DNA from 3 places in the Sinorhizobium sp. genome. Region 2 is predicted to be linked to each of the others. Evidence: predicted binding sites of a transcription regulator. Region 2 holds the regulator's gene; each other region holds the start of a gene.
What was found. The regulator LexA, encoded in region 2, represses DNA repair genes until DNA is damaged. The targets are predictions, from matches to a motif close to TGTTCNNNNTGTGTTCNG.

Region 1 (10,635 bases), 1.2 Mb from region 2:
CGGACGCGTCGACCGGCGTCTCATTTCCCCCGGCAATCTGGTACAAGCGGACCAGACGGTGCTGACGACGATCGTCTCGCTCGATCCGATCGATTTCTATTTCGACGTCGACGAGCGCCGGCTGCTCTCCTATGCGCGTACGGCTCGGGACCGCGGCAGCGCTTTGCAGGAGGGGGCGGGCTCCATCCCGGTGCTGGTCACGATCGCCGACGCCAACGAGCCGCCGTTCGAGGGCAAGCTCGACTTCGCGGAGAACCGGGTCGACAACCAGACGGGTACGATGCGGGTGCGCGCGCGCCTCGCAAACCCCAAACTGATCCTGCAGCCCGGCCTGTTCGGCCGCGTAGAAGTGGAGGGATCGAACACCTATCGGGCGGTTCTGGTGCCGGACGAGGCAATCGCCGCCGACCAGAACGAACGCATCGTCTACACGGTCGGCGAGGATGGCAGCGTCGCAACCAAACCGGTGCGTCTTGGTCCCAGGCTCCACGGTTACAGGGTCATCCGCAGTGGCTTGACGGGGGAGGAGACGATCGTCGTCAACGGTCTCATGCGCGTCCGTCCGGGCGTGAAGGTCAAGCCCGAGCTCATCGTCCTGCCCCCCGAGGCCGCGCAATCGGCGGAGAATGCCCAATGAGGTTCGCGCATTTCTTTGTCGACAGACCGATCTTCGCGTCGGTGCTTTCGATCGTTCTGCTGATCGTCGGCAGCATCGCCTATTTCCAGCTTCCGGTGGCGCAGTATCCGGAGATCGCGCCGCCTACCATCGTCGTGCGCGCCTCCTATCCGGGCGCGGATGCGGAGACCGTAGCCAATACCGTTGCCACCCCGCTCGAGCAGGAGATCAACGGCGTGGAGAACATGCTCTACATGTCCTCCTATGCCACCGCTGACGGCTCGATGGCGCTGACGATCACCTTCAAGCTCGGGACCGATCTCGATCAGGCGCAGGTGCTGGTGCAGAACCGTGTCTCGATCGCCGAGCCCCGGCTTCCCGAGGAAGTCCGGCGCATCGGCGTAACCACGACGAAGAGCTCGCCGGACCTGATGATGGTCGTTCATCTGCTTTCGCCGAACGACCGCTATGACCAGCTTTATGTTTCCAACTACGCCCGCACGCGCATTCGCGACATATTGGTCCGGCTGGACGGAGTCGGCGACGTTCTTCTGTTCGGCGAGCGTGAATATGCGCTGCGCATCTGGCTCGACCCGCAGAAGCTCTCCGCCTACGGCATGACTGCAGGCGATGTCGTCTCCGCGCTGCGCGAGCAGAACGTCCAGGTCTCGGGCGGATCCATCGGCGGTCCGCCGATGTCGAGCGACAGCGCCTTCCAGTATACGGTGACCACCGACGGCCGCTTCAGCGACGCTCGCCAGTTCCGCTACGTCATCGTCAAAGCGACCGAAGAAGGCAGGCTCGTCCAGTTGCAGGACGTCGCCCGCATCGAACTCGGTGCGCGCGAATACGTGACCAACAGCTATCTCAACGGCAGCCCCGCCGTCGCGCTCGGCATCTTCTCCCGCCCCGGCAGCAATGCGCTCGCTGCGGCCGACGCGATCCAGGCGACGATGACCGAACTTTCGCGGGACTTTCCCGAAGGGCTCGAATACAGGATCATCTACAATCCGACGGAATTCATCTCGGAATCCATCGACGAGGTCTACAAGACGATCGGGGAAGCCGCGCTCCTCGTCGCTCTGGTCGTGATCGTGTTCCTGCAGTCGTGGCGCACGGCGATCATTCCGATCGTCGCCATCCCCGTTTCGCTCGTCGGCACATTCGCGCTTCTCTATGCCTTCGGCTTTTCACTGAACATGCTGACGCTGTTCGGCCTGGTTCTCGCGATCGGCATCGTGGTCGACGACGCTATCGTCGTTGTCGAGAACGTCGAGCGCAACCTTGCGCGCGGGATGACACCGCGAGAGGCGGCGCATGTGACGATGGACGAGGTGGGCGCCGCGGTCATCGCGATTCTCGCTCGTCCTGACGGCAGTGTTCGTGCCGACCGCGTTCATTCCGGGTATTGCCGGGCAGTTCTACCTGCAATTTGCGGTGACGATCGCAGTCGCGACGGTGATCTCCGCGGTCAATTCCCTGACGCTCTCGCCGGCGCTTGCCGCAATCCTGTTGCGGCCGCACGAGAACCACGAGCATGAGAGCCGCAATCCCTTCACGCGGCTCGGCCGCGGTTTTGCCAACGGCTTCAACCGCGGCTTCGACCGCATGGCCGATGGCTATGCATGGACGGTGCGCCACCTCGTCAGGACGCGGATCGCGTTAGCCGGGGCGCTCGTCGTCTTCGTCGCCCTGCTCGGAGCCACCTGGTACATGGCGCAGGTCGTGCCTCGCGGCTTCATACCCACGATGGACCAGGGCTATGCCATCGTCGTCATTCAGCTTCCGGACGGTGCCTCTCTCGAGCGCACCGATAAGGTCGTCCGGCGGGCCTCGGAGATTATCCGGGAGGTACCCGGCGTAAAGGATGCGGTCGCCTTTGCCGGTTTCAACGGCGCGACCTTCACCAATGCATCCAATTCCGGCGTGATATTCACGCCCTTCGACAGCTTCGAAGAACGCCTCGAGCAAAAGCAGAGTGCGGAACAGATCATCGGCCAGATCTTCGGTGCGATGCAAGGCATTCAGGAGGCTTTCATCATCGCCGTTCCGCCACCCTCCGTGCGAGGCATCGGCAATTCGGGCGGCTTCAAGATGCAGATCATGGACCGCCAGAGCGCCGACATGCGCCGGGCGCTCGGGCTCGCCCATCAGATGATGGGAGCGGCCAACCAGACGGAGGGGCTGACCGGCGTCTTCACCACCTTCACGGCCTCCAGCCCGCAATTCTTCCTGGCGATCGATCGCGACAAGGCGCGGGCGCTGAACGTGCCGATTCCCAATATTTTCGAGACACTCTCGATCAATCTGGGGACGTCCTACGTCAACGATTTCAACGCCTTCGGCCGCGTCTATCAGGTCCGTGCCCAAGCCGACCAGCAATTCCGGCTGGAGCGGGAGGACATACTTGCGCTTAAGGTACGCTCCGCCTCGGGCGCCCTGGTGCCGCTCGGCACGCTCGTCGAGATCCGCGATACGAGCGGACCGGCGCTCGTCCAGCGCTACAACATGTATGTCTCGGTCCCCGTTCAGGGCAATCCGGCGCCGGGCGTTTCGACGGGCAGCGCCCTCGACAAGATGGAAGCGCTTGCAGGTCAGATCCTGCCGCAGGGCACCACCTTCGAATGGACGGAACTCGCTTTGCAGGAGCGCCAGACCGGCAACACTGCGGTCTTCATCTTCGCGCTTTCGGTGGTCTTCGTTTTCCTGGCGCTCTCTGCGCAATACGAAAGCTGGGTGCTGCCGCTGGCCATCATCCTGATCGTGCCGCTTGCCGTGCTCGCTGCGCTTCTCGGCGTTTCGATCCGGGGCTTCGACAACAATGTGCTGACCCAGATCGGGCTTATCGTCCTGATCGGTCTTGCCGCGAAGAACGCGATCCTCATCGTGGAATTCGCCCGCCAGGGCGAGGAGGAGGGCAAGACGCCGATCGAGGCGGCGATCGATGCGAGCCGGCTCAGGCTGCGGCCGATCCTGATGACCGCTTTCGCCTTCATCCTCGGCGTCGTGCCGCTGGTCATCGCCACGGGACCCGGCGCCGAAATGCGCCAGTCGCTCGGCACGGCGGTCTTTGCCGGCATGCTCGGGGTCACCGTCCTCGGCCTGTTCCTGACGCCGGTCTTCTATGTGGCCCTGCGCTCATTGCGGCGCAAGCGTGCACCGGCTGCCGCGCCGGCGCCGGCGCCGGGGGAGTGAAGAGACCAGTGCATCGGCAATGACGCAATTGTGAGCGGCCGCCGGTCGTTAGACGCTGGACGCGATCGCGGCCTTGAATGATCCTGCGTGCCGCCCGGCATGAGCAGCAATGCGCTATGCGGGCGGAGTACCAGAGCAAGTTTTTCTTCCCGCACATGCGAGAGGTGAAGGATGCTGCTGCGATACCTTGCCTACACCGTGACCGTCATCTGGATTATCCATGCGCTCTGGCCGACACCGGCGCACGCGCAGCAGGCGGAAGCCCATGTGAGCCAATGCCAGGCGATCGCGGCAGCCACGCCGGCGGCGACGTTCGCCAGCTTCTCGGCCCCCGCCGCGGCTCCCGTGGCCTCTGCCGACACAAGTGAGGTGACGATCACCTTTCTCGGTCATTCCACCTTCCTGATCGAAACGCCGGGCGGAGTTTCGATTGCCACCGACTACAACGGCTGGTTCCGCACGCCGTCGCCGCCAACGGTGGTGACGATGAACAGGGCCCATTCCAGTCATTACACCCTGGCGCCGGTTCCGGCGATCCGGCATGTCCTGCACGGCTGGGGCGACAACGGCGAGCCGGCGGATCATGACCTCGTCGTCGGCGACGCCTATATCCGCAATGTGACCACGGATATCCGTTCGGGTTTCGAGGGAATGGAACGGGACGGCAATTCGATCTTCATTTTCGAGATTGCCGGGCTCTGCATCGGCCATCTCGGCCATCTGCACCACGAGCTCGACGAAAGCCATTACCGGCAAATCGGCCGGCTCGACGTGCTCATGGTGCCGGTGGACGGCGGTCTGACGATGGGAGCGGAGAGCATGAGCCGCGTCGTCTCGCGGCTGCGCTCGGCGCTGATCCTGCCGATGCACAGGCCGATGACCAACAACTTTCTGGCGATGTTCGGAGACGACTTCGACAAGCGCTTCGCCACGGAGCCTTCCGTGAAGGTGTCGCTGCGCTCCCTGCCGAGGAGACCGCTCATCTATGTCCTGCAGGGTGTTTGAGGACCGCCGCAGCGCATTTCCGTCTCCTGAAAACACGACGCGCCTGCTGGACTGGACGCGGCAATGAAACTATAAGGCGCCCGATCTCACCGAAATCACGCATGCAGAGGGCGTCATGGCTGGCCATTCACAGTTCAAGAACATCATGCACCGCAAGGGCCGTCAGGATGCGGTGCGCTCCAAAATGTTTTCCAAGCTCGCGCGCGAAATCACCGTCGCAGCAAAAACCGGCCTTCCCGACCCGACGATGAACCCGCGCCTGCGTCTGGCGATCCAGAACGCCAAGGCGCAGTCGATGCCGAAGGACAATATCGAGCGCGCGGTCAAGAAGGCTGCGGGCGGCGATGCCGAGAATTACGAAGAAGTTCGCTACGAGGGCTACGGCCCGGGCGGCGTCGCAGTCATCGTCGAGGCGTTGACGGACAACCGCAACCGCACCGCCTCCAACGTACGCTCCACCTTCACCAAGGCGGGCGGGGCGCTCGGCGAAACCGGTTCGGTTTCCTTCTCCTTCGATCGCGTCGGTGAAATCACCTACAAGCTTTCCGCCGGCGACGCCGACAAGGTGATGGAAGCGGCAATCGAAGCGGGTGCCGACGACGTCGAGACCGATGAGGAAGGCCACACCATCACCTGCGGCTTCGAGGATATCGGCGAAGTATCGAAGGCGCTCGAAGGCGCGCTCGGCGAGGCGGAGACCGTAAAGGCCGTCTGGAAGCCGCAGAATACCGTGCCGGTGGATGAGGAAAAGGCACAGTCGCTGATGAAGCTCATCGACAATCTCGAAGATGACGACGACGTCCAGAACGTCTATTCGAACTTCGAGGTTTCCGACGAGGTTCTGGCGAAGCTTTCCGCCTGAGCGCCTTCGGAATATCCCAATGCAATTGACCCGCATCGCTCCGAGCGATGCGGGTCTTTGCTGTTCGCGTCAGGCGGCGGCGAGATCGCGTTGCGCTTGGGCAAACAGCTTCACCGAACGCAACCGCGCTTCCATGTCGAAGATCGGCATTGAGACGATCAGCTCGTCCGCCCTGGTGAGATCCACGAATGCCTCGATCTTTCGGCGGATCGTCTCGGGGCCGCCGACCACCGCGTAGCTCATTGCATGGTCGACGAAAATCTTCTCGTCCTGGCTCCAGAGGCCGTCCATCGATTTGACCGGCGGCGGGAAGCGCCCGCGGGCATTGCGGCGAAGCGCGACGAAGGATTGCTGCATGGAGGTGAAGAGGTGGTTCGCCTCATCGTCGGTGTCCGCGGCGACACCCATGACGCCCACCATGACATGCGGCTTGTCGAGCTGGGGCGACGGGGTGAAGCGCTCGCGATATATTTCGAGTGCGGAAAGCAGCATGTCCGGCGCAAAATGCGAGGCGAAGGCGAAGGGAAGGCCGAGCATGCCGGCGAGATGGGCGCTGAAATGGCTCGAACCGAGCAGCCAGATCGGCACGTTCGAATCCGCGCCCGGAACGGCGATGATCTTCTGGTCTTCGGTCGCCGGGCCGAGCAACGCCTGCAGTTCGACGACATCGTTCGGGAAGTTGTTGGCGCTCGCCTCCATGTTGCGGCGGAGCGCTTGCGCCGTTCTCATGTCCGTGCCGGGCGCGCGGCCGAGGCCGAGATCGATGCGGCCGGGGTAAAGCGCCGCAAGCGTGCCGAATTGCTCGGCTATGACGAGCGGTGAATGATTGGGCAGCATGATGCCGCCCGAGCCGACGCGGATCGTTCGCGTGGCCGCAGCCACATGCGAAATCACGAGAGACGTCGCGGCGCTGGCAATGCCTTTCATGCCATGGTGTTCGGCCAGCCAGAAGCGCTCATAGCCGTTCTCCTCCGCGGCGATTGCCAGCCGCCGCGAATTTTCGAGCGACTCTGCGATGCTGCCCCCTTCGGTGATCGGCGACAGGTCGAGAACGGAGAAGGGGATCATGGCGGGGCTTTCAATTAAGAGAAATTGATCTTCCGCAATGTAGGTTCAAGTTTCCTTACGCCAAGGGTGCACCGGCGCTTTTAGGCAAGGCGCGACCATTTCTGTGCAATGTTTTTGTTTTGTTCACTTTTTGCTGGCAGCGTCGCGCCGACCGAAATAGGGTGAAGCATGCAGACTACGATTCGCATTATCGGCATCGATCCGGGCTTGAGGCGCACCGGCTGGGGGGTCATCGAAACGCTCGGCAATTCGCTGCGATTCGTCGCGTCCGGCACCGTCACCTCCGATGGCGAGATGGATCTTGCCTCCCGCCTCTGCCAGTTGCATGACGGGCTTGCCGAGGTGGTGCACGGCTATCAGCCGCACGAGGCCGCTGTCGAACAGACCTTCGTCAACAAGGACGCGACGGCGACGCTGAAGCTCGGCCAGGCGCGCGGCATCGCCATGCTGGTGCCGGCCCGGGCGGGCTTGAGGGTCGCGGAATATGCGCCAAACGCCGTCAAGAAGGCCGTGATCGGCGTCGGCCACGGCGAAAAGCAGCAGATACACATGATGCTGAAGGTGCTGATGCCCAAGGCCGAGTTCAAAGGCAACGATGCCGCCGACGCGCTCGCCATCGCCATCTGCCACGCCCATAACAGGCAGGCGGTGACGAGCCGCCTTGCGGCGCTTGCGGGGTAGGCCGGGCAACGGCATTTCTTCGAAGACGACGGACCAACACCATCCAGAGAGACCAGATGATCGGCAAGCTCAAGGGCACGATAGACGAGATCGGTGAGGATCACGTGGTTCTCGACGTGCATGGGGTCGGGTATGTCGCCCATTGTTCGGCGCGTACGCTCGGAAAGCTCGGAAGCGCCGGAGAGGCGGCCGTTCTCTTCATCGAGACCTATGTGCGCGAGGATCAGCTGAAGCTGTTCGGGTTCTTGAGCGCGTTGGAGCGCGAATGGTTCCGCCTGCTTCAGAGCGTTCAGGGTGTGGGATCCAAGGTGGCGCTGGCGGTGCTCTCTACGCTGACCCCCGGGGAACTCGCCAACGCGATCGCCTTGCAGGACAAGACGTCGATCTCGCGCGCGCCGGGCGTGGGTCCGAAAGTTGCCGTGCGCATCGTCACCGAACTCAAGAACAAGGCTCCGGCCTTTGCCGGCGAGATGGCACCGTCGATCGGCCTGAAGCAGGAGCTCGGCGAAGGCGTTGCCGCGGCGCAGGTTGCGGACGCGGTCTCGGCGCTCACCAATCTCGGCTATTCGCGAGACCAGGCGGCCAATGCCGTTGCGGCTGCGCTGAAAAACGGCGGGGAGGGCGGCGACAGCGCCAAGCTGATCCGCCTCGGCTTGAAGGAGCTGTCGCGGTGAGGAAGCGGCGAGCCTTCCTGCGGCCACAAAAGCATTGGAGTAGAGGGACGCTGGCCGTTCTCGCTGGATTGATCCGGGCGCCGCTATTATGGTTGAGCGCGGCAGCGACGGTGACCGCGCCTCAACGCCGGTGCCCCTATGGCCGCGGACAGCCCGAAACGGAAGCAATGACATGAGCGAAGCCGCACGTCTGATCGCGCCGGAAAAGCGAGGCGAAGACCTCGATGCGACCATGCGCCCGCAGACGCTCGACGACTTCACCGGCCAGGCGGAAGCGCGCGCCAATCTGAAGATTTTTATCGAGGCGGCGCGCAATCGCGGCGAAGCGCTCGACCACGTACTCTTCGTCGGCCCGCCCGGGCTCGGCAAGACGACGCTGGCGCAGATCATGGCGAAGGAGCTCGGCGTCAATTTTCGCTCGACTTCCGGGCCGGTGATCGCCAAGGCCGGTGACCTTGCGGCGCTGCTCACCAACCTCGAAGAGCGCGACGTGCTCTTCATCGATGAAATCCACCGCCTCAATCCGGCCGTCGAGGAAATCCTCTATCCGGCCATGGAGGATTTCCAGCTCGACCTCATCATCGGCGAGGGGCCGGCGGCCCGTTCGGTGAAGATCGATCTCGCGAAGTTCACCCTGGTGGCGGCGACGACGCGCCTCGGACTGCTGACGACGCCGCTGCGCGATCGCTTCGGCATCCCCGTGCGGCTCAATTTCTATACGGTCGAGGAGTTGGAGCTGATCGTCCGGCGTGGCGCGCGGCTGATGGGTCTCGGCATGACCGACGAAGGCGCGCGCGAGATTGCCCGCCGTGCGCGCGGCACGCCTCGCATTGCCGGCCGTCTCCTGCGCCGGGTGCGCGACTTCGCCGAAGTCGCACGGGCGGAGGCCGTGACGCGGAAGATTGCCGACGAGGCGCTGACCCGGCTGCTCGTCGACAGCATGGGTCTCGACCAGCTCGACCGGCGGTATCTGACGATGATCGCCCAGAATTTCGGCGGGGGGCCGGTGGGGATCGAGACCATCGCCGCCGGGCTTTCCGAGCCGCGCGACGCGATCGAAGACATCATCGAGCCCTATCTGATCCAGCAGGGCTTCATCCAGCGCACGCCGCGTGGTCGCGTGCTCACGGCGAATGCCTGGAAGCATCTCGGCCTCAATCCGCCAGGGGATGTCGAGGCAAGCCAATTCCGGCTGACGCTCGAGGACGATTGAAATGATCACCCGGCGGGGCTTCATGAAGGTCCTCGGCGGTGGATTGGCGAGCGCCGTGGCCCTCGGCAGCTACGCCTTCGCCATCGAACCGCTTGCGCGTCTGAGGGTGGCCCGCTACGCCGTGACGCCACCGGGCTGGACGCCCGGCCTTAAGCTCCGCCTGGTCGCGCTCGCGGATATTCACGCCTGCGAACCCTGGATGTCTGCGCGCCGCATCACATCCATCTGCGAGCGCGCCAACGACCTCGGCGGCGACGTGACAGTCCTTCTCGGCGACTACGCTTCCGGCATGAATCTCGTGACGCGGTATGTCCATGCGAGCGAGTGGTCGAAGGCGCTTGCCACGCTCACGGCGCCCCTTGGCGTCCATGCGATCATGGGAAATCATGATTGGTGGGAAGACATGACGGCCCAGAAGAACGGCGGCGGCGATACCTTCGGCCATCGGGCATTGGCCGGGGTCGGCATTCAGGTGCACAGCAATCGCGCGGTCCGCCTTGAGAAGAGCGGCTTCCCTTTCTGGCTCGCAGGGCTCGAGGACCAGCTTGCGCTCCTGCCGGGACGGAAATGGAAACGCGCGTGGATGGCTGGGCTCGACGATCTCGATGGCACGCTTGCACAGGTGACGGACGAGGCGCCAGTGATCCTGCTCGCGCACGAGCCGGACATTTTTCCGAAGGTGCCCTCGCGGGTCGCATTGACGCTGTCCGGTCACACCCATGGCGGACAGGTGCGCTTTGCCGGCCACTCGCCCGTCGTGCCGTCGCGTTTCGGTGACCGGTACGCCTATGGTCATATTGTCGAGCATGATCGCAACCTCATCGTCTCGGGCGGCCTTGGCTGCTCCATCGCGCCGATCCGTTTCGGCGTGCCGCCGGAGATTGTGGTCGTCGATCTCGGATAAGTGGGAAATCGCCCCTCATCCGCCTGCCGGTCACCGTCTCCCCGCAAGTTCCCGGATCGTCGCAGCCAGTCTTTCCCTTCCGCCCGGCACCCAGCCGAGAGCGCGCAGCTTCTCCGTCGACATCGTCTTGAATTCGGCGGCTTCCGCTGCCGGCGGCAGCGGGTGCGGACAGCCGGTTGCGGCCTGGAGAAAGGAGAGAATCTGGCGGTTGTCGGTCAGCACGTCGGAGACGTTGAACACCTGACCGGATATCCTCGCCGGTTCGGTCTCGAGCATGAGCCGGACGGCCTGGGCGACATCGTCGCCGTGGACTTCCGTGCCGATGCGCCCTGGTACCGGCCGGCCGGCAATGTAATCGGAAAAGAGATCGCTCCACTTGTGTTTTCGCCCCGAGCCCGCGGGACCATAGACACCGGT
Region 2 (10,635 bases):
AGCGACACTTCAATTCCCGGATCGGCGTGCATTATCGTCTCTGTTTAGCCGATCGGTCCCGCGGAAGGAACCGTCGCAAAGCGCATTTGTCACAGCCAGAAGAACAGCAGTTCCTGCAGCGCGTCGAGCGCCCGGCTCGTGAGCGTTCCGGACTCGACCGCCCTCGCCGTCTTCACGGGAACTTCCCGCAGCAGCTTGTCCCCGTTCCAGAGCTTGACGACGCCGACCTGCTGACCGGCAGCCACGGGTGCGTTGAGCGGCCATTTGTAGACGATGCGTGCCGTCAGCCGTTCGGGATTTTTTACCGGCAGCAGAACGTCGACCGGGCTGCCCGCCACGAGCGCCACTCGGGAATCCGCACCGCCGTAGACGCTCGCCTCTCCGATGGTTTCACCATCTGCGAAAATGCGCCGTTTCTCGAAAGCGGTCATCGCCCAATCCAGGACCCTGCGGCTCTCGTCGATTCTCTCCTTTTCGCTCTCGAGGCCCCCCATCGCGAGAAAGACGCGGCCGTCGCCGCGTTGCATCGAGACGGCGAGCGAGAAGCCGAAACCCTCCGCAAAGCCGGTCGCCAACCCGTCGACGCCGACATTTGCCGCGATCAGAGGGTTCTTGTTGCGCTGAAGGATCTTGTTCCACTCGAATTCCGGCTGCGAATAGAGCCGATAGTAATTCGGGTGCGCCTCGTACAGGTGCCGCGTAAGGGCGACGAGTTCGCGCATCGTGATCTTGTTTTCCGGATGCGGCAGCCCCGTGGCATTCCTGAATGTGGCGACCGGCAGCCCTAGCTCGCGGGCCCGCTTGGTCATCAGTTCGGCAAAAGCAGCCTCGCTGCCAGCCATTCCCTCAGCCAGGACAATGCACGCATCATTGGCGAGTTGCACCGTTGCGCCCTGGATGAGATCCGCAACGCGGATCCTGGATTTGATCGCGGCGAACATCGTTGCAGTGCCGGAGGGGGCCCCGCCTGTACGCCACGCATGTTCAGAAACCTGGAAACTCGTCTCGGACGTCAGTTCGCCCTTATCCAGGGCCTCGAAAACCACCTCCATCGCCATGAGTTTGGCGAGCGAGGCAGGCGGGACGGGTGCATCCTCGTCGCGTGAAAAGAGCACTGTGCCCGTCTCGGCATCGACGAGATATATCTGCTTCGCTTTGGTGTCGAAGGCGGGCGTCTGCGCGACCGCTTGCCCCGAAACGATGGCCGCGAGGAAACCTACGACCGCAAGCCACTTCATGCGCATGAGAAACTCCGGTTCTGCATGGGCATATCAGCGCGAAAAGCCCTCTTCAACCGGCGTCAGCGCGAGTCGGCGTTTCGGTACTGGCGCTTCGCATAGGCGAGAATGGAATCGGGGGTCAGCGGATTGCGATCGACCATGATCGCCTCGAAGGGCGAAGGCTTGTCGCTGACGCGAACTTCGACGTAGGCCGCAGCATAGGCCATGCTGCCATCCGGCAGCGGGATCAATTGCGGGCGCGACGTCGGCATGGGGCCGATCTGCGGCAGAACGACGAATTCGCCGAAGGCGCTTGGTGCCGCCGAGGCCTGCGCCGGCTTTGCGAGCGCGTTCACCGGCACGCCGGCATCGAGCGTCGATCTGTTCGGAACCGGAACGGCGCGGAGATTCGGAACCATGTCGCGCAGCGGCTCGTTGGAAGCCACCATCACGCCTGAGGCGATCTGCCCTTCCGGCATCACGCTCGGGCCACGGTCGCCCTTCCTGACGTACGAAGCCATGAGGTAGGGCATGTCATTGCCTTCGAGGGGCGCACGACCGACATATTGAACGCGAACATTGGCGCTTCCCTTGCGCTTGATGTCCAGCAGGTCGGCGGTTTTCGAAGAGACGTCGATGATCCGGCCGTATTCATAGGGGCCGCGATCATTGACACGGACGATGACGGACGTGCCGTTCTCCAGGTTGGTCACGCGCGCATAGCTCGGCAACGGAAACGTCGGGTGAGCGGCCGAAAGGTGATGCTTGTCATAGACCTCGCCATTGGCCGTCAGCCGGCCGTGGAAGGCAGACCCGTACCAGGAGGCCATCCCGCTCTTGTTGTAGCCGAAATCCTCCTTCGGCTGATACCACTTGCCCTTGACCTGATAGGGTTTCCCTACCTGGTAGCGGCCACCGCCCTTGGGAATGTTGTTTCCGGTAGCGACTCTGGGGCTGGCTTTGACGCCATAGACGGACTCGGCGAAGTATTCCTTGCTCCGCGACTTGGTCTTCTTGACGCTCGACGTCGACCCGCAGGCCGCAAGCACCGCGCAAAGCAACGGAACCGCTGCGAGACGGAGCCCCCTCACAAGATATGCCGCACCGTTATTGGATGTCATCTGTCCCACAAGATCATTCGCAAAGCCGCACCCGAAATCCGCTCCTGCAGCGCTCGCGCATCCGACCGAACGCGCAACGATCGTCGCAATCGTGCAGTAGTTCCCCCCGCGAGAATTTCGCCGTCCCGAAACGGAACAGTCGAACAATCATGACAACAACAAGGCGAAATTGCGAACCGGAGGACGAACGGAGGCAAAAAAACGCTCGCTATGGTTTACGAAACGTAAATGAGTCGCTGGACCATGGTCCGATAGAGCGCGCCAAAGGTCCGAAACCCGTTGCCGGGTTTCCCTGCCGATACATATCGCAATAAGCACCCGCGTGGCTCGTCGGCCGCGGGGTGCGGCGGCCTCAGAGCTGGCCGAAGCTTCCCGTCGGTGCAACTCTGAGGCTCCGTCCCCGGTTGGCGTGGTGCCCGTGCTCCGGCCCAAGTCCGAGAGGATCTCGCAATGGACGACAGATACGATTATGGGCCGCCGGAGCGACGGGCGGCAACCGGCCTCCCCCTAGGCATAATGCTCCTGTCGATGTTGGCGATTGCCGTTTATCTGCTTGCCGGAGCGGCGCTCCTGGACGGCAGAAGTCGGGATGTCGCGGCCTACGTCGCCCGGGCAGGCGACGAAAGTCCGACTGCGGCGCCGGACAGCGGACGGCGCCCGTGACGATGGCCCACAACCGTGCCACGGGCGTATGCGGCGCGGCACGCCTCGAATGCAAGCAAATGCTCCGGAGCAAGTTGACGCTGTGATCAAAGCTGCTAAAAAGCCAGCCGTTGGTGAATGGGCAGCAAACCCGGTAGCGATCGCCGGTTTATCGAGAACTCGGAAACGAATTTCACGAAGCTCCGCAATCACCTGGAAGAGTGGCCGAGCGGTTTAAGGCACCGGTCTTGAAAACCGGCGTGCGTGAAAGCGTACCGTGGGTTCGAATCCCACCTCTTCCGCCATTTCGGAGTTGATCCGGGCACGCCGGAATTCCCAGCTTCTCGTCACTGATGGCCGTCTTCCCCAGCCGCAAGGCTCGTGGCTGCCCTGCCCTTCCGACGCTCTGCGTCACCTGCCGGAGCGGAAGAAGCTGCTTGGGACTCCATCGCGAAGGGGCGATATTCGGGTGGGTGAATTGCAGCGTGCCCTACCGGGCGGCAAGGGTGAAGCCGGCAAACGGAATGCACTGGCGCGCGGGGCCGAAAAATCTTATACAATGGGTGACCAGTGGGGTCGTAGCTCAGTTGGGAGAGCGCCGCAATCGCACTGCGGAGGTCGAGGGTTCGACTCCCTTCGACTCCACCATTCCCCTCTTTTGTCCAGCCCGGAGACCCAGGTAACGGATCTTACCTGAGCTAACATCCACCGATGCCGGACGTCAGGTTGCAGAGCCCGGGCGATGCCGCGGCTCGGCTGCGCTTGCCAAAAAAGCTGATTTGAGAGAAAGTTTTAGTCTGACCCGTTCGAGGTCTGGGCAACTCCCGCGAGTGGAGAAAAACATGCCTGTTAAATCTTTGGTGGCAGCCGTAATTTTTTCCCTCTTCGCCCTTTCGGGGTGCGCCAGCACAGGCTCGACCAACACGACCTATACTCAGTGGTACGGGCCCTATCCCGAGCCTGAATTCGACGTTCTTACGCCGGGCGGACTGCGCCTTGCCTATTAGCATGGCATAGGCGAGCGACTGGGCCGGCCGCTGTAAGCCAAACATGCGAGAGCGTATCGCCCCTGCCCCCAGATTCCGAGCGATCGCCATCGCACGCCGCATGAGAAGCGGGCAGGCATTCAGCAGCAAGCGGTATTCACGGAATTTTAGGCACTTGCGGAACACATATGGAACAGATAGTTTCTGTTCTTGATTTGTTTCGCGATTCTGGAGTGACGCCATGCTGACCCGCAAGCAACAGGAATTGCTTCTGTTCATTCATGAACGAATGAAGGAATCCGGGGTTCCGCCGTCCTTCGACGAGATGAAAGATGCCCTGGACCTTGCCTCCAAATCGGGCATCCATCGTCTGATCACCGCACTCGAAGAGCGCGGGTTCATTCGCCGGCTACCGAATCGCGCGCGGGCCCTCGAAGTCATCAAGCTGCCGGAGGCATATGCCGGCGCTTCGCAGGTCCGCCGCGGCTTTTCGCCGAGCGTGATCGAAGGCAGTCTGGGCAAGCCTGCGGCCCCGCCCCCCGCACCGAAACCGGCGCCCCCGGCCGAGATCGCGTCGGTCGCTGTCCCGGTCATGGGCCGCATTGCCGCCGGCGTGCCGATTTCCGCAATCCAGAACAACATGCACGATATTTCCGTACCGGTCGAAATGATCGGCAGCGGCGAGCACTACGCTCTCGAGATCAAGGGTGATTCGATGATCGAGGCCGGCATCCTCGATGGCGATACGGTGATCATCCGGAACGGAAGCACTGCCACCCCCGGGGATATCGTCGTCGCCCTGATCGACGACGAGGAAGCAACTCTGAAGCGTTTCCGTCGCAAGGGCGCCTCTATTGCGCTCGAAGCCGCCAATCCGGCTTACGAGACACGGATATTCGGTCCGGATCGGGTCAAGATCCAAGGCAGGCTTGTCGGCCTCATCCGGCGGTACCACTAGCCTCCCGACGAGGTGTGCAGGCGTTTCTCACGGAAGTACGCAATTTCAACGCGTTAGAAGTGGGGGCATTGCGCCTTGGGGCGCTATGGCCACGCCTCCACAGAACCGAAGCTATATTATACAGAATAAAAAAGACCCTATTCCAAATGTACCCTCTTGCGGATTGCGGGCAATCATTCTAAATCCGCGCCACGATTTGAAAAATCGCAAATCGTAGAGGCCTCGTGGCGGAGTGGTGACGCAGAGGACTGCAAATCCTTGTACCCCGGTTCAATTCCGGGCGAGGCCTCCAAAATTTTCCACAATGATATCAAAGCGATAAGTGGCAAAGAGCTTCGTGTTGTGCGAATGCGGATGTCGCATCTCGTTGCAACTGGATTCCCTTGATTTTCAACGGCTTCCCGGCACACTCGGCAAATCCGTGCAACATCGTTCTACAAGACCGGCGGGTCATTTTTCTTTGCCTTGCGCTTGGTCGGCTTTCGTTTGGAAACCGCCCGGCCGATGGCACGGCCGTGATCAGGCCGGCGCAGCTCGGCTATCTGATCGAAGGCATCGACTGGCGACTGGCGAATGCCGCAAAAAAACCTGGCGTCGACGTCGGCCGGATGAGCAAAACCGCTGGCACGGCGGGAGCGAATATGATTCCATGCCGTCATGACCGATGCGGCCGATCAGCTTGCCGACGACCTCACCAGTGCGCACGCGATGATCCTCGCAAAACGCGCGGCACGACGTGGGGCGGAAGCCGTTGCCGCTCGGGCTCAGGCGGTGAACTCGCACTCGGATGCACTGATTGCCCGGCTCCGGCTCGAGATCGAGAAGCTGAAGCGCGACATCCATGGCAGCCGCTCGGAGCGCAAGGCCAGGCTTCTCGAACAGATGGAGTTGCAGCTCGAGGAGTTGGAGGCTAACGCCGGTCAAGACGAAGAGATCAAGCTGCCTGACCTGCGGCCCTGTGAGACGGTGATTGGAAGTTAAAGGGAAACACGGTGCGGACCCAAAAAGAGATTAAAGCTGACCTGCTTGCGGCGCTAAACTCCGTCGGCGACGAAAGACTGGCGCTCTTGGGCTTCGAACGACGAGAGGGTTCGTTTACCTACATGCGAATCCTGGAGGAAGCCGAGCAGGACATCGTTTTCGCAGCGGATTGCTTCCCCACGTATCAGCCGGACGAAGAAATGCACCTTCACCCGGCCATGCGGCTTGGCATGAGATCTGTAACCAAGGCGACGCTAGAACTGGTGGCGGGCAACAAATCTCTTTTGGCGGATGCGCCAGAAATCATCGTGAGCCAGCCAATTGAGTTCACTGCACCAAAGGAGCAACACGTCAGATGGTTTGCAAGCGGCAGTGATCAAATGAAGGCGCGTATTCGTGAGATTGTTGCCTTTATTGAACGATGGCCAGCCCCATTTCTTGATGAGATCCGAACTCCACATGACTTGATCAAGATTTACGAACGGGGCGATGAGCGAATGCTCAAGCAACGGCATTGGTACCTGTTTTTGGCCGCAGCGCAGATGGTCTCCCATGGGAACCGCGCCGACGCACTCTCCGTCTTGGAAAATAATCTTCGCGCCCCAGGCTTGAGGAAACGCTACGCCGTCGCCTTCGAGACCTTATCCAAAGGCCATCCACTCAGATCTGCTGTCGGCATTTCGGACCCTGGGGCAAGCTAGTCATTCGCAAATCATGCCGAAAATTCTTGAAGGTCTCTAGCTGCGGCCTTCACCGGATGCTTACCGTAAACATTGCGATCCGCGCCATGCATGTAATTCTCGACGAGTTCCGCATCTGACGAATTGCCGCAGAGGGAGTGCCGACATCCCAATTGAATTCAATAGACGGGGCAATGTTCGCTGATGACTTCATAGCCGGGCCCAAGTTCCCGTCTGATCTCCTCAACAAGCTGGTAAACTGCTTCGGCAAATCTGAGATCTTCTGCTTTTGACCATGGGCTAGGTCCCGGAGGATTGTTCCAACCCAGTGCTGTATCATGCCACACTGCCATGCCGTGCAATCGCTCTCGGATTTCATTCGGCAAAGACAGCTTGTCCTCAATAGGCCCTACGTCAAAGCGTTGATGAGCAGCGTCATTGGCGCACCAAAGAACTCCACCACCCCATTCAAAGAACAATTTAATTTTCGGAACTTCGCTCACAGGGAGAACCTCGTAGCGTTTGCTGTATGCATCCGGCGAGGGCCACGCGTAACAGCGGGTTATTCGTCGCCAGCGAAAAAGTGTATCTCCATGAGCCGGGGCTCATAATCGCCCTGGAAAAAGTATAATTCGGACTTCGTCTCGAGAACGATTTTGCTGACTATCTCGCTGCCATCGGCTTGACTGAATTCCTCGTAGAAAATCCGCAACGAGGCTAACAGTGCTTTAGCAGATGATAACGAGATGCCCGGTTGGAAGCCGCCGACGTCGACCTCAATCCCCTCGACTAGACGTATAGCAGACCTTTTCGGTTGCGGCTCACTATGATGTGCATTCCACAGTTCGAGCCACACCCTCTCAACTTCGACACAATTGCTACGTGTTCGCAAAGAAAACTCAAAATCGGCATATCCCAACTGGCACGTGAATTCGTCTTCGATACCGAAATCCCAGCGGTCTGGAACTCCTAAGAACTTCCCCAATTTTTCCAACTTGGATCCAGGAACGAGAGGGTAATCGCTCGTTCCGACGAGCATGGAAGTGATTGCTATGACCCTCATTGCATTGCCTTCTTCTCGAAAGTGCGGCGGTGGGGAAAATTCACGAATGAGATCAGGGGGCGCAGGTTAGGCACTGATCTTTAGAGACTTCGTTGGTGCCAATTCCACGGGAGCAGGTCCTCGAGCCTGATGATCCGGGCGTCGGCGATACGAGCCAGAGTGTTGGCAAGCCAGGCCTGCGGATCGATGTCGGTGAGCTTGGCGCTCATGATCAGTGTGGCCTTGAACGCCGCGCGATCGGCACCGCGATCTGAGCCGGCAAAGAACCACTTCCTCCTGCCTGACCTATGCTGTATCTCCAAGTGGCAAGCATGGTGAAGTAATTGATGATACACAAGAAGACCAAAAGTATCCACGCGCCAATTGGCGTAAGGTCTGCATCGACAGATGTGTAGGACACGTAAATCGTCCAAAGCGCGTCTGCAAATTCAGCGATGACGTGCAAAGTAAGTGCAACTGCGACGCCCCTGCGAACGCCCTGTGAGAAACATACTGGTCCGAAAGCATAGAGCACGATTACACTAGTTGCTAAGACAGAGAAGATATCGTTCACGACTCTCCACATTGTGAGCTCACCAAAGCCGCCCATCAAAAGCCCTAGCTCGGCAAGACCAAAGAGCACGTTAAGGCACGCGAACAGTTTCCACGCCAAAGCTGGTTTTCCTCTGTGCTCGAAATGCATGAATCAAGGCCTAAGCGACGGCTTCGCAAATTGCAATCACGATTGAGACAACTGTAACGATAGCTCGCCTGAAGAGGCGAGCTATGCGGTAAATCGCCCTCGACCTTGGGGAATGGAAGGCGGCCGCGTGCCCGCGATCGGTGCAAGGTCTGTGAATTTCATTGTGGTCAATCCTTGCTGCGTGCTACCCGCGAGGCGTCCAGGAGGCGGATTAATGCAAGGGCTACCTGCCGAGCGCGCGACGGCGATCTCGGTAGCGCCCAAAACGGGTCAGACGGGGGAACAAATGAAGCTAGCAATGTTCAACGAGCGCTGTTGGCTTCACGACGCATCATTTCTCGACTTCGGATTTGAGACTGGGAAAATCACCTTCCGGACAGAGCTATGCCACGACCTCGGCATGCCCGGACCGCTCCCGCCGCCTGGGACCGACGACTACGCGACCGGCATTGTCGAAATTTCCGGTGTCCACATCCTTGATGGAGATCCACAAGCGTTTGCAAAGAGCGTCGACGGCGAAATACTGTCTCTGCTACCCATTGCCTCGTCGTCTCCGTTCTTGGATCGTGCTCAGCTCAATGCGTTCTTGAAATTGGGCGCGAGCGACGCTCCTGACACCTTTGCCTGCATTGACTTTGAACTTACGGAAATCGTCATCACTTTTCAGGACAGATCGGCCCTGAATTGAAGGCCCCGTACACCTTCACGACATAAATTGCAGGCTTGCCGACCTCATGGCCGGCATAGAGCTGGATGCCGGTGCGCGCGGTGCGGACGTAAGCTCGCGTGCCCGCGATCGGCGCAAGGTCTGTGAATTTTCATTATCGTCAATCCTTGCTGCGTGCTACCCGCGATTGCGTACAGGAGGCGGAATCAATGCAAAAACTGGTGGACCTCAAAGAGCCTGAAATCTGGCGCGGCGCAATCTTCCGCGTGAAGGGCTCTCGTCCCTACGAGGCAGCACGCCCTCTTGGGATGATGGTGGCAACGGGTTACAGCGCGGGACATACGTTCCTTCATCTGCCGCTGGAGGCACTCGTCTCACGAGACAAGGCCATTTCTACCGCTTGGCTGAAGGCAAACTGGATGCAGTGGGTCTACCCCGAGTGCCCGGTCGAGGAAGTGCTCTTTATCGAGCGTTACGTGATTCAGCAGTAGGCGAACGGATGAATTTCGAGACGTTGGAGTATCAGGAAATCGCCGCCAAGTTGAAGCGCCAGGGATGGGCAATCATATACATCTGGTCGGGCGAGCGCGATGCCTTCAAAGACTGGCTCTCCGAGAGCCAGAGATTGAGGCAACCGACGTCGACGGAGGCTACTCGTTCTGGGTTGTTGATCACTACTGGGAGCCTCCGCTCACCGCGAAGAACAGCTATGAAGCCTGGTATAACTTTGGCTTTGAGTTAGAACTCGACCCAGATTTAACGCCCGATCACGTCGGGTTTAGACGTAGCCGGTCTACAAGACGCTGACGACGGTGACATGGCGGCAGCAGTCAGTTCCCGCTCATCCGGCTCTTGTTCAGAAAGCTTGCCGTATGCCTCACTCGCGGCGTCGAGGCCGGGCAATGATCCGTCCTCGATGAACGGATTGACCAGAGTATCCGAGACCGCGTCACGCGGGATGATCTCCTGCCCTGGCGTCGTGCCGACCAACTGCCGGGCTGCATCGGCCTTCGTCTTGAAGACGCCGGCCTTCTCCTCCTCCGACATGCCCCAATCGAGGCGTGTCGAAGACGGCTAGGCTTTGCACGATGAAGGTCTTCACCTCATCTCTCAGTTTGCCTTTGGCCATGTTTCGGTCAGGCTCCTGTCAGTCTAGAAGCTAGTGGTTTTTGGCGAGGACGATAACGCGGTCATCATCGCGACCGATCCACTCTGACGCTCGATAGAAGAAACAATTCGGGTAATCTTCCATGTAAGGCTTTTCGCGCACATGCAAGTTTGCGCGGACTGATTTCCAGAATTCAAAGCATTCGTCTTCGGCTATCCAACGGAGCGGCATCCCAACGTCAGCCTCAACGAATTTCGTCGGCCCTTCGCGAAGCATTGTCACGATGTCTTCTTCAGAGAGGACCTCCCTAAAACATTCGCCAAACTCTCCCTCGCCATCCCAAAGCCTTACCAGTGGATCACCTAGGTACGTGCGCTGTCGATCGTTCATTTTCTGCCCCTACCGGCGCCGTCTGGGCGGCTTCCCTACGTGTGACTCCAAAGGCCACGTGTCGAACCTTGTCAACAGTAGTTACGCGATGAGCTGGCAGGTGCCGCAAGCATGGGCAATTTGCGCTCTTGCGATCT
Region 3 (10,635 bases), 570 kb from region 2:
GGCGCGTCAGGTCATAGCCGGCCGACGACTTGCGCGCCCGATGGGCCGTCCTGATTTCGCGCCCGCCGGCGACAACGGCCGTGACGGCGAGCACGTTTTCCTTCATGGTGCCGTAGCGCACCGCATTGGTGCCCGATGCACGCGTCGACGCCATGCCGCCGATCGAGGCGTTTGCGCCCGGATCGATCGGGAAGAAGAGACCGGTGTCGCGCAGGTAGCTGTTGAGTTCCTCCCGCGTCACGCCCGGCTCCACCGTGCAGTCCAGGTCGTCGGCATTGACCGCAAGCACGCGGTTCATCCGCATCATGTCGACCGAAATGCCGCCATGGGGCGCGTTGACGTGACCTTCGAGCGAAGAGCCCGTTCCGAAGGGGATGAGCGGCACGCGGTGCTCACATGCGATCTCCACGACCTCGCGCACCTCGGCTGCACTTTCGGGGAAAACCACGGCATCGGGCAGCTGCGCGGGAATGTAGGTCGTCGTGTGGGCGTGCTGGGCCCGGATCGCTTCACCGGTCTGGAATCGATCGCCGAAGCGTGTGGCGAGGTGTGTTTTGGCCGCCGCGATACCGTTCTCGTTTCTCGCCCCTGCCCGGATTGCGTTCACCGCCACGAAAATTCTCCTTCTCATCTCCCGATGCGCCTTCGCGGCCCCGGAAGAGCGCTCTTTCGTCTTGAGCGCCCGCACAATCTATCCCCAATTCGCACTCGAATTAAGGGCACCCGGTCCGGCGCGACAAGGAAAATACGCGAGGGCTCACTCTCCCGTCTCCACTCTCGCAAATCCGTCGCGGGCGCTTTGGACGGCTTCGACGATCGACACCGTCCTTGTCCGCACGCGCCCCAGCCACCCGGCCGACCGGAAGCGCTTACATTTCAATGGGCTACTGTGCAAATCGGAATCACTTTGTCCAGAAGTTCACCGGTTTGGAGCGGCATCGCGTCAAAAAATTACCGCCGGTGATACCGGCTTGTCACAAGTCCGGCCGACTGGAGGGCACCGCAGCGAATGCGCCTTTTGTTTGCGGGCCTATAGGGTATTATGTCCGGAAAGGGAGAACGTCGCATGTTCGGGCTGCTTGCTTTGATCACCGCGTCGATTTTCTTCGGCGCCGCCATTTACATCAATGTGGCTGAACAGCCTGCCAGACTGGCGCTGGACGGAGGTGCAGCGCTGCGGGAATGGGTACCCGCCTATCGGCGCGGCTTCGAGATGCAGGCTCCTCTCGCGATCGTTTCCTGCCTCCTCGGCGCTGTGGCATGGTGGCAGTCAGGCGATGCGCTCTGGGGCTTGGGAGCGGCCGTCATCATACTCAACTGGCCCTATACGCTTTTCGTCATCATGCCCGTCAACCAGCGCCTGGAGACGACCCGTCCGGATCAGGCGAATGCGGAAACCCGCGAACTGATCGAGCGCTGGGGCAGGCTCCATGCCGGCCGCAGCGCCCTCGGTGCGCTCGCTACCCTCATCTATCTCGCTGCCGCAGCAGGCGGCTTCTGACGATCCGCGGCAATTGCGCCGCGCCACCTGCCGCTGCCTCAGATTTCGACCATGTCAGATCTTGAGCACCTCGGCCGCCTTCATCTCCTCCAGCAGCTTCCGCTCCTCGTCGGCATGTGGCTTGGTAAAGCGGGCAATGACCAGATAGGCGACGGGCGTCAGATAGAGCGTCACGACCACCGCCAGACCCAACCCACCCACGAGCACCCAGCCAAGGGCGATGCGTGCTTCGGCGCCGGCACCGCTTGCCAGAACCAGCGGTACCGCGCCCACGACGGTCGCGATCATTGTCATCATCACCGGCCTAAGACGGATATTGGCGGCATTCTCGATGGCGCTGCGGACGTCCTGCCCACGGTCGCGGAGCTGGTTGGCGAACTCGACGATCAGGATGCCGTTCTTGGCCATGATGCCGACCAGCATGACGAGCCCTATCTGACTGTAGATGTTGAGCGTGTTGCCGGTCACGATCATTGCGAAGACGGCGCAGGCGAGACCGAGCGGCACGGTCGACATGATGATGAGGCCGCTCACGAAGCTTTCGAATTGCGCCGCGAGCACCAGAAAGATGATGACGAGCGCGAAGCCGAAGGTAACGAACAGGCCGTTGGCGTTCTCGTCCAGCGTCGCGGCCTCGGCAAGCGGCATGATCCGCGATCCGGGCGGCAGAAGGGGTTCGGCGATCTCCTCGACCATCGACAGCGCCTCGCCGAGTGCGAGATCGGACTTCAGGCCGGCCGACAGCGAAACGGCGCGCAGTTGCGATTCGCGGGAAAGCTGCGGCGCCACTGCCTTCTCCTCGACCGTGGCGATGGACGACATCGGCACGATGCGGCCGTCGCCGGCCTTGACGAAGATGTTCTGCAGATCCGTCGGGTCGTTGAGCGGCTCGGTGGAAGAGAGCAGTTTGACCGGATAGGACTCTCCTTCCACGAAGATATCGACGACGCTGCTGCCGTCGAGCATCGCCTGCAGCGCCCAGGAGAGGCCACCTATGTCCACGCCGAGGTCGGAGGCGCGCTCCCGGTCGATCGTCACCGACAATTGCGCCTGGTTGGCCTCGTAGTTGAGCCTCACATTCTCGAAGCGGCCGGTATCCTCCATTGCCCTGACGAGCTTCGTCGCCGCGTCGCCCAGCTTCTTGTAATCGTTGCCGACAAGCGCGACCTGCAGGCCGCTGCCGGCACCGCGGATACCGAGGCTGTTCGCCTGGATGGTGAAGGCGCGAACCGACGGGATCTTCGAGGTCGCCCTGTTGATGTCGGCGACGATCTGGCCCTGCGTACGCTCGCGCGCTTCCCATGGGGCAAGCGTCAGGACCATGAAGCCGCTATTGGCCGAGCCGCCCTGACCGGAAATCGAGAACACATTGCTGATCTCGCCGGATTTGAGCAGCGGCTGCAGGCCCTCTTCGATGCGGCGTAGCTGTGCCTGCGTGTATTCCAGCGAGACGCCCTGCGGCGCGTTGATCCGCAGCATGACCTGCGACCGGTCCTCGTTCGGCGTTAGCTCCGACTTGAGCGTCAGAAAGCCCAAAGCGCCGGCGGCGGTAAAGAAGGCGGCCACCGCGAAGACGATGAGCGGCGCGTTGAGGCAGGCGCGAAGCGTCACGCGGTAGAAGGCGGAAGCGCGCCGGCCGAAGCGCTGCATCACCCCCTCATGCTCATGCGGCTCTTTCGTCAGCATGCGCGAGGCGAGCATCGGACAGAGCGTCAGCGAGACGAAGGACGACAGAAGGATCGCAAAGGCGAGCACGAAGCCGAATTCACGGAAGAGCCCGCCCGTCTGCCCCGGCAGGAAGGAGAGCGGAACGAACACGGCCGCCAGCGTGGCCGTGGTTGCGAGCACGGCGAAGAAGACCTCGAGCGTACCGTGGACGGCGGCGGCGCGCGGACCGAGGCCCTCGGCCCGGCGCCGCACGATATTTTCGAGCACCACGATCGCATCATCGACGACGAGCCCGGTCGCAAGCACGATCGCCAGAAGCGTCAGGATGTTGATCGAAAAGCCCGCAAGATAGATCGCGGCCACCGTACCGATCAGCGCGATCGGCATGGTTATGGTCGGGATGAGCGTCGCGCGCCAGTCGAGCAGGAACAGGTAGATGACGAGGGTGACGATGAAAACGGCGACGAAGAGTGCGATCTCCACCTCATGGATGGCGCCGTTGATGAACACCGCATCGTCGCTGGTGATCTTGAGCTCGGTTCCGGGCGGCAGGATATCCGAGGAGATCGCGTCCACGACGCTGCGCACGCCCTCGGAAATATCGACCGTGTTCGACTGAGCCTGGCGGATGATGCCGAGGCCGATACCCTCGCGGCCGTTGGAGCGCAGCGCCGAAGTGCCCGTATCCGGGCCGAGGGTCACGGTCGCGACGTCGCGAAGCCGGACATTGTTGCCGAGCATCAGGTTTTCGAACTGCTCGGGCGTCTGGAGGTCGGCCGTCGCCCGAACGGATATGTCCTGACTTGCGCTCGTCAGCGAGCCCGCCGGCACATCGTAGGAGGCGTCGGAAAGCGCCTCGCGAAGATTGGCCACGGTGACTCCGCGTCCGGCGAGCTTCGCCTGATTCAGGTCGATACGGAAAATCTTCTCCTGGTCGCCGTAGACTGTGACGTCGGCAACGCCTTCGACCGCCGCCAGCCGGTCGCTGATCTCGTTCTCGACGAGCAGCGTCATGTCGTCCATGCTCATCGTGTCGGAGGTCAATGCAAGGCGCATGATCGGCTGGCTGTCGGAATCCGCCTTCACGATGCGCGGCTCGTCGGCATCATCAGGCAATTGGCCGGTGATCCGGCCGAGAGCATCGCGGACGTCGTTGGCCGCCTGGCCGATGTCGGTCGTGTCGGAGAATTCGAGCGTCACCCGGCTGCGCCCGAATGACGAGGAAGACGAAATGCCCTTGATGCCCTGCACGCGTGAGACGGCACCTTCGATGACCGAGGTCACTTCACGATCGATCGTTTCCGGCGAGGCGCCGTCGAACTCGGTCGTGACAGAGACCACCGGCTGGTCGACCTGCGGCAGTTCGCGGATCTCGACGCCGTTCCAGGCGGCAAGACCGGCCACGACGATCAGCGTGTTGACGACCAGGGCGAAGATCGGCCGGCGGATGAAAAGCGCGGTGAAGCCCGTCTTTCCGCCCTGCCCTCCGCCTGGTTGATGGCCTCCCATGCCGATATTCATTTCGCGTCTCCCGCGACCTTCTGCTCGGCCTCGGCCGCAGGCTCGCCGGCGATCCGCACCACGCCGCCGTCGCGAAGCCGCTGCACGCCCTCGGTCACGACGCGGTCGCCCTCGGCGAGGTCCGCATCGACAAGCACCCTGTCGGGATTGCGCTGGATGATCTTGATCGGCACGCGCTCGCTTTTGTCGCCTTTGACCCGCCAGATAAAGGAGCCTTCGGAGCTCCATTGGATCGCCAGCGGGTCGACGGTGGGATATCGGTCGCCGTCGAATGCCACGGTGACCGAAAAGGACATGCCGGCGCGCAGCATGTCATCCGGATTCTCGAGTCGCGCCCGGACCCGGAGCGTCCGGCTCTCCGGGTCGAGGCGGTTGTCTATCGCGTGAACGACGCCCTGAAGTGCACGCCCTGGCTGCGCGATCGCGCTCGCGGTCACCGGCTGATCGACGGAGATCTTGCCTGCGAAGCGCTCGGGCACCCAGAAATCGACGAGGATCTGCGACCGGTCGTCCACGACGGCGATCGGCGTCGAGGTCGTGACGTAATCTCCTATATTGACGGTGATGATCCCGACCACCCCCTTGGAGGGCGCCACGATATCGCGACGCTTCAGGTCGAGTTCGGCGGTTTTCAGCGCCAGTTCGGCCGCCTGCAGCGCGAATTCGGAGTCACGCACCTCGACGGCCGTCACTGCGCGCGCGGTGCTGAGATTGCGGTAGCGCTCGACCTTCTCCCGGGCACTGTCGCGGGTCAGCCGCGCCTGCTCGGCAGCGATCATCTGGTCGTCGCTGTCGAGGCGCGCGATTACCTGGCCTTCCGTGATCCTGTCGCCCGACTTCACCAGTATTTCCGTGAGATTTCCCGTTGCGGTCGGCGTCACGGTAACCGAGCGGATCGCTTCGCCGTTGCCGATCGCGTTCAGCCTGTCGTTGACGACGGCGCGCTCGGCAGGCTTAACGACGACCAGGGGGGCTTCCGCGAAGCCGCTGCGTCGACCCTGCCCGCGCTCGCCATTGCCCGAACCGCCCCCTGCCCCTTCGCCGTCCTTTGGTCCCGACAACGCATCGATCAACGGTTGCGAAACCCCGATCGCCGCCAAGGTCTCACCCGCGCCAGGCGCAAAGCGCACCCACGCGGCGCCCCCGACGGCGAGGACGACGACGCTGATCGCGAGCTGATTCCAAAAGCGCATTCATGTCTCCAAAAGAAAAGCTCTCCAAAAGAAAAAGCCCTCCAAAAGAAAAGGGCGCTCCAACGAGGCGCGCACCCGATGGAACGTTCCGATTTGCGCTGATTATCGTTGTTTGCAGACGTCCGGGCAATCTCGGAATGGCATCATTACGCAATTGTAACAAAAGCGATTTTGGTGGCGGCATGATGGCCCCTGCGCCCGTCCTGAACCGCACACGCAGGCGGCGGGTCGGCGGCATGTTTACAGCTTGCGTGGCTCGGCTATTCTGTTCGTCGCCGGCGGCTGTTTCGGGCCGGCTCTCGACACGAAGGGAGACGGCAATGTGCGATGCATGTGTCATCGAATCGGTCAAGCAGCGGATGATGTCGCGGCGGAGTTTGCTCCGTGCGGCCGCGGTCGGTACGGCAGGCATTGCCGCCGCCGGCATGGGGATCGCACCTCCGGCGCTTGCCGCCGGCCACGGCAGCGTCACCGATCTCACCCATGAACTTCATGAGGAGTTTCCGACTTTCTTCGGTCAGCAGCAATTCTTCCGGGAGCAGAAGTTCAAATATGCCGAACACAAGTTCAACCTTTTCGAACTTCGGGTGAACGAGCACACCGGCACTCATGTCGACGCGCCGCTGCACTTCTCCGCCGACGGCCTTTCAGTCGCCGAGTTGCCCCTCGACAAGCTGCTCGTGCCGCTCTGCGTCGTCGACATCCGCGAGAAGGCGGCCGCCGATCCGGATGCGCAGCTGACGCCGGACGACATCAAGGCGTGGATTGCGGCCAATGGAGACATTCCCGAAAACGCCTGCGTCGCAATGCTGTCGGGCTGGTCGGATCATCTCGGTACCGACAAGTTCCGCAATGCAGACACGGCCGGTAAGATGCATTTCCCCGGCTTTCACGCGGAAGCAGCCAAGTTCCTGATCGAGGACACGAAGGCAGCCGGCATCGCCGTCGATACCCTCTCGCTCGATCACGGCATTTCGCCCGATTTCGCCACTCATTACGCCTGGCTGCCGGAAGGCCGCTGGGGCCTCGAGGCGGCCGCCAATCTCGACAAGGTGCCGGCCAAGGGCGCGACGCTGGTCCTCGGCGCACCAAAGCACCGTGGCGGCACCGGCGGCCCGGCCCGCGTCTTCGCCCTCGTTTGAAACGCATGGAGTAAGCATGAGCACTGTGGCGCCGCCATCCGGCCCCGAATCCGACCCACGCGTCAAGGCCGTCTTCGACGACATCCGGGCGACTCGGAAATCGGACTTCATCAACAATATGTGGCTCTGGCTCGCCTTCGACCCCGAACTGCTGGAGCGGACCTGGGCGGAGGTCAAGGCGGTAATGGCGACGCCTTCGGCGCTCGACCCGCTGGTGAAGGAAATGCTGTATGTCGCGGTTTCCGTGAGCAATGGCTGCGGCTACTGCATTCATTCCCACACCGCCGCCGCAAGGACCAAGGGAATGACGGACGCCGAGCACGCGGATCTCCTGCGCGTCATTTCGCTCGCCGCCAAGACCAACCAGCTGGCGACGGCCCTGCAGGTCCCGGTCGATCCGGTGTTCGACGCGTCCGGCAAAACATAAACGGCGGCATGCCGACCTGAAAACATTAGTCTTTCCACAGGCATGCGCGAGAGGGCGAAGGTTCCGGAATAAAAGAAGAACATCCTTTCTGGCCTTTCGGTCCCGAATCACTACATTGGGCCGCATGACCAAAGGTTTTGACGATATTCCCTTTTTCGACGAGGAACCCGCGCCGCGGAAACCCGCGGCCGCCGGCGGCGGCATCGCGGCGCGCGCCATGGCCGCCCGCGACAAGGCCCAGCGACCGGACTATGTCTCCGGGCTCAATCCGGAGCAACGGGAGGCAGTCGAGGCGCTGGAAGGTCCGGTGCTCGTGCTCGCCGGCGCCGGCACCGGCAAGACACGCGTTCTGACCACGCGGATCGCCCATATCCTTTCGACCGGCCGTGCCTATCCCTCGCAGATCCTCGCCGTCACCTTCACCAACAAGGCGGCGCGGGAAATGAAGGAGCGCATCGGCGTGCTCGTCGGCCACGCCGTCGAAGGCATGCCCTGGCTCGGCACCTTCCACTCGATCGGGGTCAAGCTCCTCCGCCGCCATGCCGAGCTGGTGGGTCTGCGGTCCGACTTCACCATCCTCGACACTGACGACGTCGTTCGACTTATCAAGCAGCTCATCCAGGCGGAGGGTCTCGACGACAAGCGCTGGCCGGCCAAGCAGTTCGCCGGCATGATCGACACCTGGAAGAACAAGGGCCTGGACCCATCGCAAATCCCGGAAGGCGATGCCCGCGCCTTTGCCAACGGCAAGGGCCGCGAGCTCTATGCCGCCTACCAGAACCGGCTGCTGACCCTGAATGCCTGCGATTTCGGCGATCTGCTGCTGCATCCGATCCGCATGTTCCGCGCCAATCCGGACGTGCTGAAGGAGTATCACGCCAAGTTCCGCTACATCCTCGTCGACGAGTACCAGGATACCAACACGGCGCAATATATGTGGCTGAGGCTGCTGGCCCAGCGGACGCAGGGTTCCGGGAAGAACACCCCCTCCCCAAGCCCTGCGGCGCCGCAGTCTAGCCCCTCCCCCTCGTGGGGAGCGGTTGGGGAGGGGCATTCCCCTGGCGCCGAAGAGCGAAAGCCCACCGTCAACATTTGTTGCGTCGGCGACGACGACCAGTCGATCTATGGCTGGCGCGGCGCCGAGGTGGACAACATTCTCCGCTTCGAGAAGGATTTCCCCGGCGCCAAGGTCATCAAGCTGGAGCGCAACTACCGCTCGACCGAGCATATCCTCGGCGCGGCGGCGCATCTGATTGCCCATAACGAGGGCCGGCTCGGCAAGACGCTCTTTACCGAACGCACCAATCCCGACGACGAGAAAGTGCATGTTCATGCCGCCTGGGATTCCGAGGAGGAGGCTCGCGCGATCGGCGAAGAGATCGAGCAGCTCCAGCGCAAGAAGCACAACCTTAACGACATATCGATCCTCGTGCGGGCCTCTTTCCAGATGCGCGAGTTCGAAGACCGCTTCGTCACGCTCGGCCTCAACTATCGCGTCATCGGCGGTCCTCGCTTCTATGAGCGGCTCGAAATTCGCGATGCCATGGCCTATTTCCGCCTCGTCTGTCAGCCCGCCGACGATCTCGCCTTCGAGCGGATCGTCAACACGCCGAAGCGTGGCCTCGGCGAGACGACCGTCCGCACCCTGCACGACTACGCCCGGGCCCGCGACATCCCGATGCTGGCCGCGGCGAGCGAGATCGTCGAGACGGACGAATTGAAGCCGAAGGCGCGCAAGGGCCTCTTCGACGTCGTCGCCGATTTCCGCCGCTGGCAGGCTTTGCTCGAATCGACGCCGCACACCGAACTTGCAGAGCAGATCCTCGACGAGAGCGGCTATACCGCCATGTGGCAGGCCGACAAATCGGCCGAAGCGCCCGGGCGCCTGGAAAACCTGAAGGAACTCATCCGTTCGATGGAAGCCTTCGAGTCCATGCGCGGCTTTCTCGAGCACGTCGCCCTCGTGATGGACGCCGAGCAGAACGAGAATATGGACGCCGTCTCCATCATGACGCTGCATTCGGCCAAAGGGCTGGAATTCGACACCGTCTTCCTGCCGGGGTGGGAGGAAGGGCTGTTCCCGCATCAGCGCGCCCTGGACGAGGGCGGCCGCGCAGGTCTGGAGGAGGAACGCCGCCTCGCCTATGTCGGCATCACCCGCGCCAAGCGCCGCTGTCATATCTGGTTCGTTTCGAACCGCCGCATCCACGGCCTCTGGCAATCGACGCTTCCCTCACGCTTCCTCGACGAGTTGCCGCTCGCCCATGTGGAAGTCGCCGAACAGGAGGTCTCTTATGGCGGTTACGGTCGCGGCGGTTACGGCCAGTCGCGCTTCGACAAGGCCGATCCCTTCGAGAACAATTATCAGACGCCCGGCTGGAAGCGCGCCCAGCAGCACCGGTCGGACGCCACCCGCGACAATTGGGGCACCCGCTCCGGCCACGCCATCGAACGCATCGGTTACGGCGAATCGGGGCCCCGCACCCGCACCATCGAAGGCGAGCTCGTCGCCAAGTCGACGAGCGCCGAGCCCTCCCGTTTCAATGTCGGCGACCGGGTCTTCCACATCAAGTTCGGCAACGGCAACATCGCGGCGATCGAGGGCAATAAGCTGACGATCGATTTCGACCGCGCCGGGCAGAAGCGTGTGCTGGATGGGTTCGTAGAGCCGGTGTAAGCACTTCCGGAAAAATGTGCAGCGCTTTTCCGCTCTACCCTACCCCAGGCCTCAAAACATCTTTCGATACATGACGAAGCCCGACTTCTCGGCCACCTTGTCGTAAAGCTGCATCGCCGTGTGGTTGGTCTCGTGGGTCAGCCAATAGACACGCGGCGACCCCGCGTGTTTCGCCGCTTCGTAGACGCCGTTGATAAGCGCCCGGCCGACCCCCTTGCCGCGGCCGGCCTCATCGGTGAAAAGGTCCTGCAGATAGCAGTTCGGCTGGATCGACGTCGTGCTGCGGTGAAAAATATAGTGCGTCAATCCGATGAGCCGCCCTTCGCTTTCGGCGACCAGCGCATGCATCGGCTCATAGGCATCGAAGAAGCGCGACCAGGTCATCTGGGTAATGTCGGGATGGAGCGCCGTTTCACCGGCTCGGCCGTAAAAGGCGTTGTAGCCGTTCCAAAGCGGCAGCCACTGCTCATAGTCGAGGCGCGTTACCGGGCGTATGGCAAGATAGT

Region 1: ruvC (crossover junction endodeoxyribonuclease RuvC) is a predicted target of LexA. The motif match lies at 6,856-6,873, and genes of this name have one in related genera.
Region 3: AC5J09_RS23165 (ATP-dependent helicase) is a predicted target of LexA. The motif match lies at 7,517-7,534, and genes of this name have one in related genera.

The regions. Positions count from the first base shown of each region.
Region 1 covers NZ_JCACWC010000003.1:2,962,355-2,972,989, reverse strand. The annotation lists gene AC5J09_RS26365 (efflux RND transporter periplasmic adaptor subunit) at 1-637, shown strand, start outside; partial or broken gene AC5J09_RS26360 (efflux RND transporter permease subunit) at 634-3,811, shown strand; gene AC5J09_RS26355 (MBL fold metallo-hydrolase) at 3,983-4,816, shown strand; gene AC5J09_RS26350 (YebC/PmpR family DNA-binding transcriptional regulator) at 4,932-5,678, shown strand; gene AC5J09_RS26345 (LLM class flavin-dependent oxidoreductase) at 5,748-6,746, opposite strand; gene ruvC (crossover junction endodeoxyribonuclease RuvC) at 6,915-7,427, shown strand; gene ruvA (Holliday junction branch migration protein RuvA) at 7,484-8,101, shown strand; gene ruvB (Holliday junction branch migration DNA helicase RuvB) at 8,274-9,314, shown strand; gene AC5J09_RS26325 (metallophosphoesterase) at 9,316-10,218, shown strand; gene AC5J09_RS26320 (NAD-dependent epimerase/dehydratase family protein) at 10,249-10,635, opposite strand, start outside.
Region 2 covers NZ_JCACWC010000003.1:1,712,801-1,723,435, forward strand. The annotation lists gene tmk (dTMP kinase) at 1-32, opposite strand, end outside; gene AC5J09_RS20250 (D-alanyl-D-alanine carboxypeptidase family protein) at 90-1,244, opposite strand; gene AC5J09_RS20255 (septal ring lytic transglycosylase RlpA family protein) at 1,301-2,341, opposite strand; gene AC5J09_RS20260 (hypothetical protein) at 2,792-3,004, shown strand; tRNA gene AC5J09_RS20265 (tRNA-Ser) at 3,199-3,288, shown strand; tRNA gene AC5J09_RS20270 (tRNA-Ala) at 3,556-3,631, shown strand; gene AC5J09_RS20275 (hypothetical protein) at 3,826-3,990, shown strand; gene lexA (transcriptional repressor LexA) at 4,211-4,927, shown strand; tRNA gene AC5J09_RS20285 (tRNA-Cys) at 5,146-5,219, shown strand; gene AC5J09_RS20290 (hypothetical protein) at 5,362-5,586, opposite strand; partial or broken gene AC5J09_RS20295 (transposase domain-containing protein) at 5,585-5,857, shown strand; gene AC5J09_RS20300 (hypothetical protein) at 5,920-6,609, shown strand; gene AC5J09_RS20305 (immunity protein CdiI family protein) at 6,768-7,091, opposite strand; gene AC5J09_RS20310 (hypothetical protein) at 7,151-7,651, opposite strand; partial or broken gene AC5J09_RS20315 (transposase domain-containing protein) at 7,732-7,932, opposite strand; gene AC5J09_RS20320 (hypothetical protein) at 7,863-8,303, opposite strand; gene AC5J09_RS20325 (hypothetical protein) at 8,548-9,021, shown strand; gene imm45 (Imm45 family immunity protein) at 9,210-9,491, shown strand; gene AC5J09_RS20335 (hypothetical protein) at 9,523-9,675, opposite strand; partial or broken gene AC5J09_RS20340 (anti-CBASS protein Acb1 family protein) at 9,757-10,053, opposite strand; gene AC5J09_RS20345 (hypothetical protein) at 10,160-10,498, opposite strand; gene AC5J09_RS20350 (putative metallopeptidase) at 10,580-10,635, opposite strand, start outside.
Region 3 covers NZ_JCACWC010000003.1:2,283,169-2,293,803, forward strand. The annotation lists gene AC5J09_RS23135 (FAD-binding oxidoreductase) at 1-613, opposite strand, end outside; gene AC5J09_RS23140 (anthrone oxygenase family protein) at 1,067-1,501, shown strand; gene AC5J09_RS23145 (efflux RND transporter permease subunit) at 1,556-4,690, opposite strand; gene AC5J09_RS23150 (efflux RND transporter periplasmic adaptor subunit) at 4,687-5,883, opposite strand; gene AC5J09_RS23155 (cyclase family protein) at 6,204-7,025, shown strand; gene AC5J09_RS23160 (carboxymuconolactone decarboxylase family protein) at 7,042-7,452, shown strand; gene AC5J09_RS23165 (ATP-dependent helicase) at 7,577-10,129, shown strand; gene AC5J09_RS23170 (GNAT family N-acetyltransferase) at 10,181-10,635, opposite strand, start outside.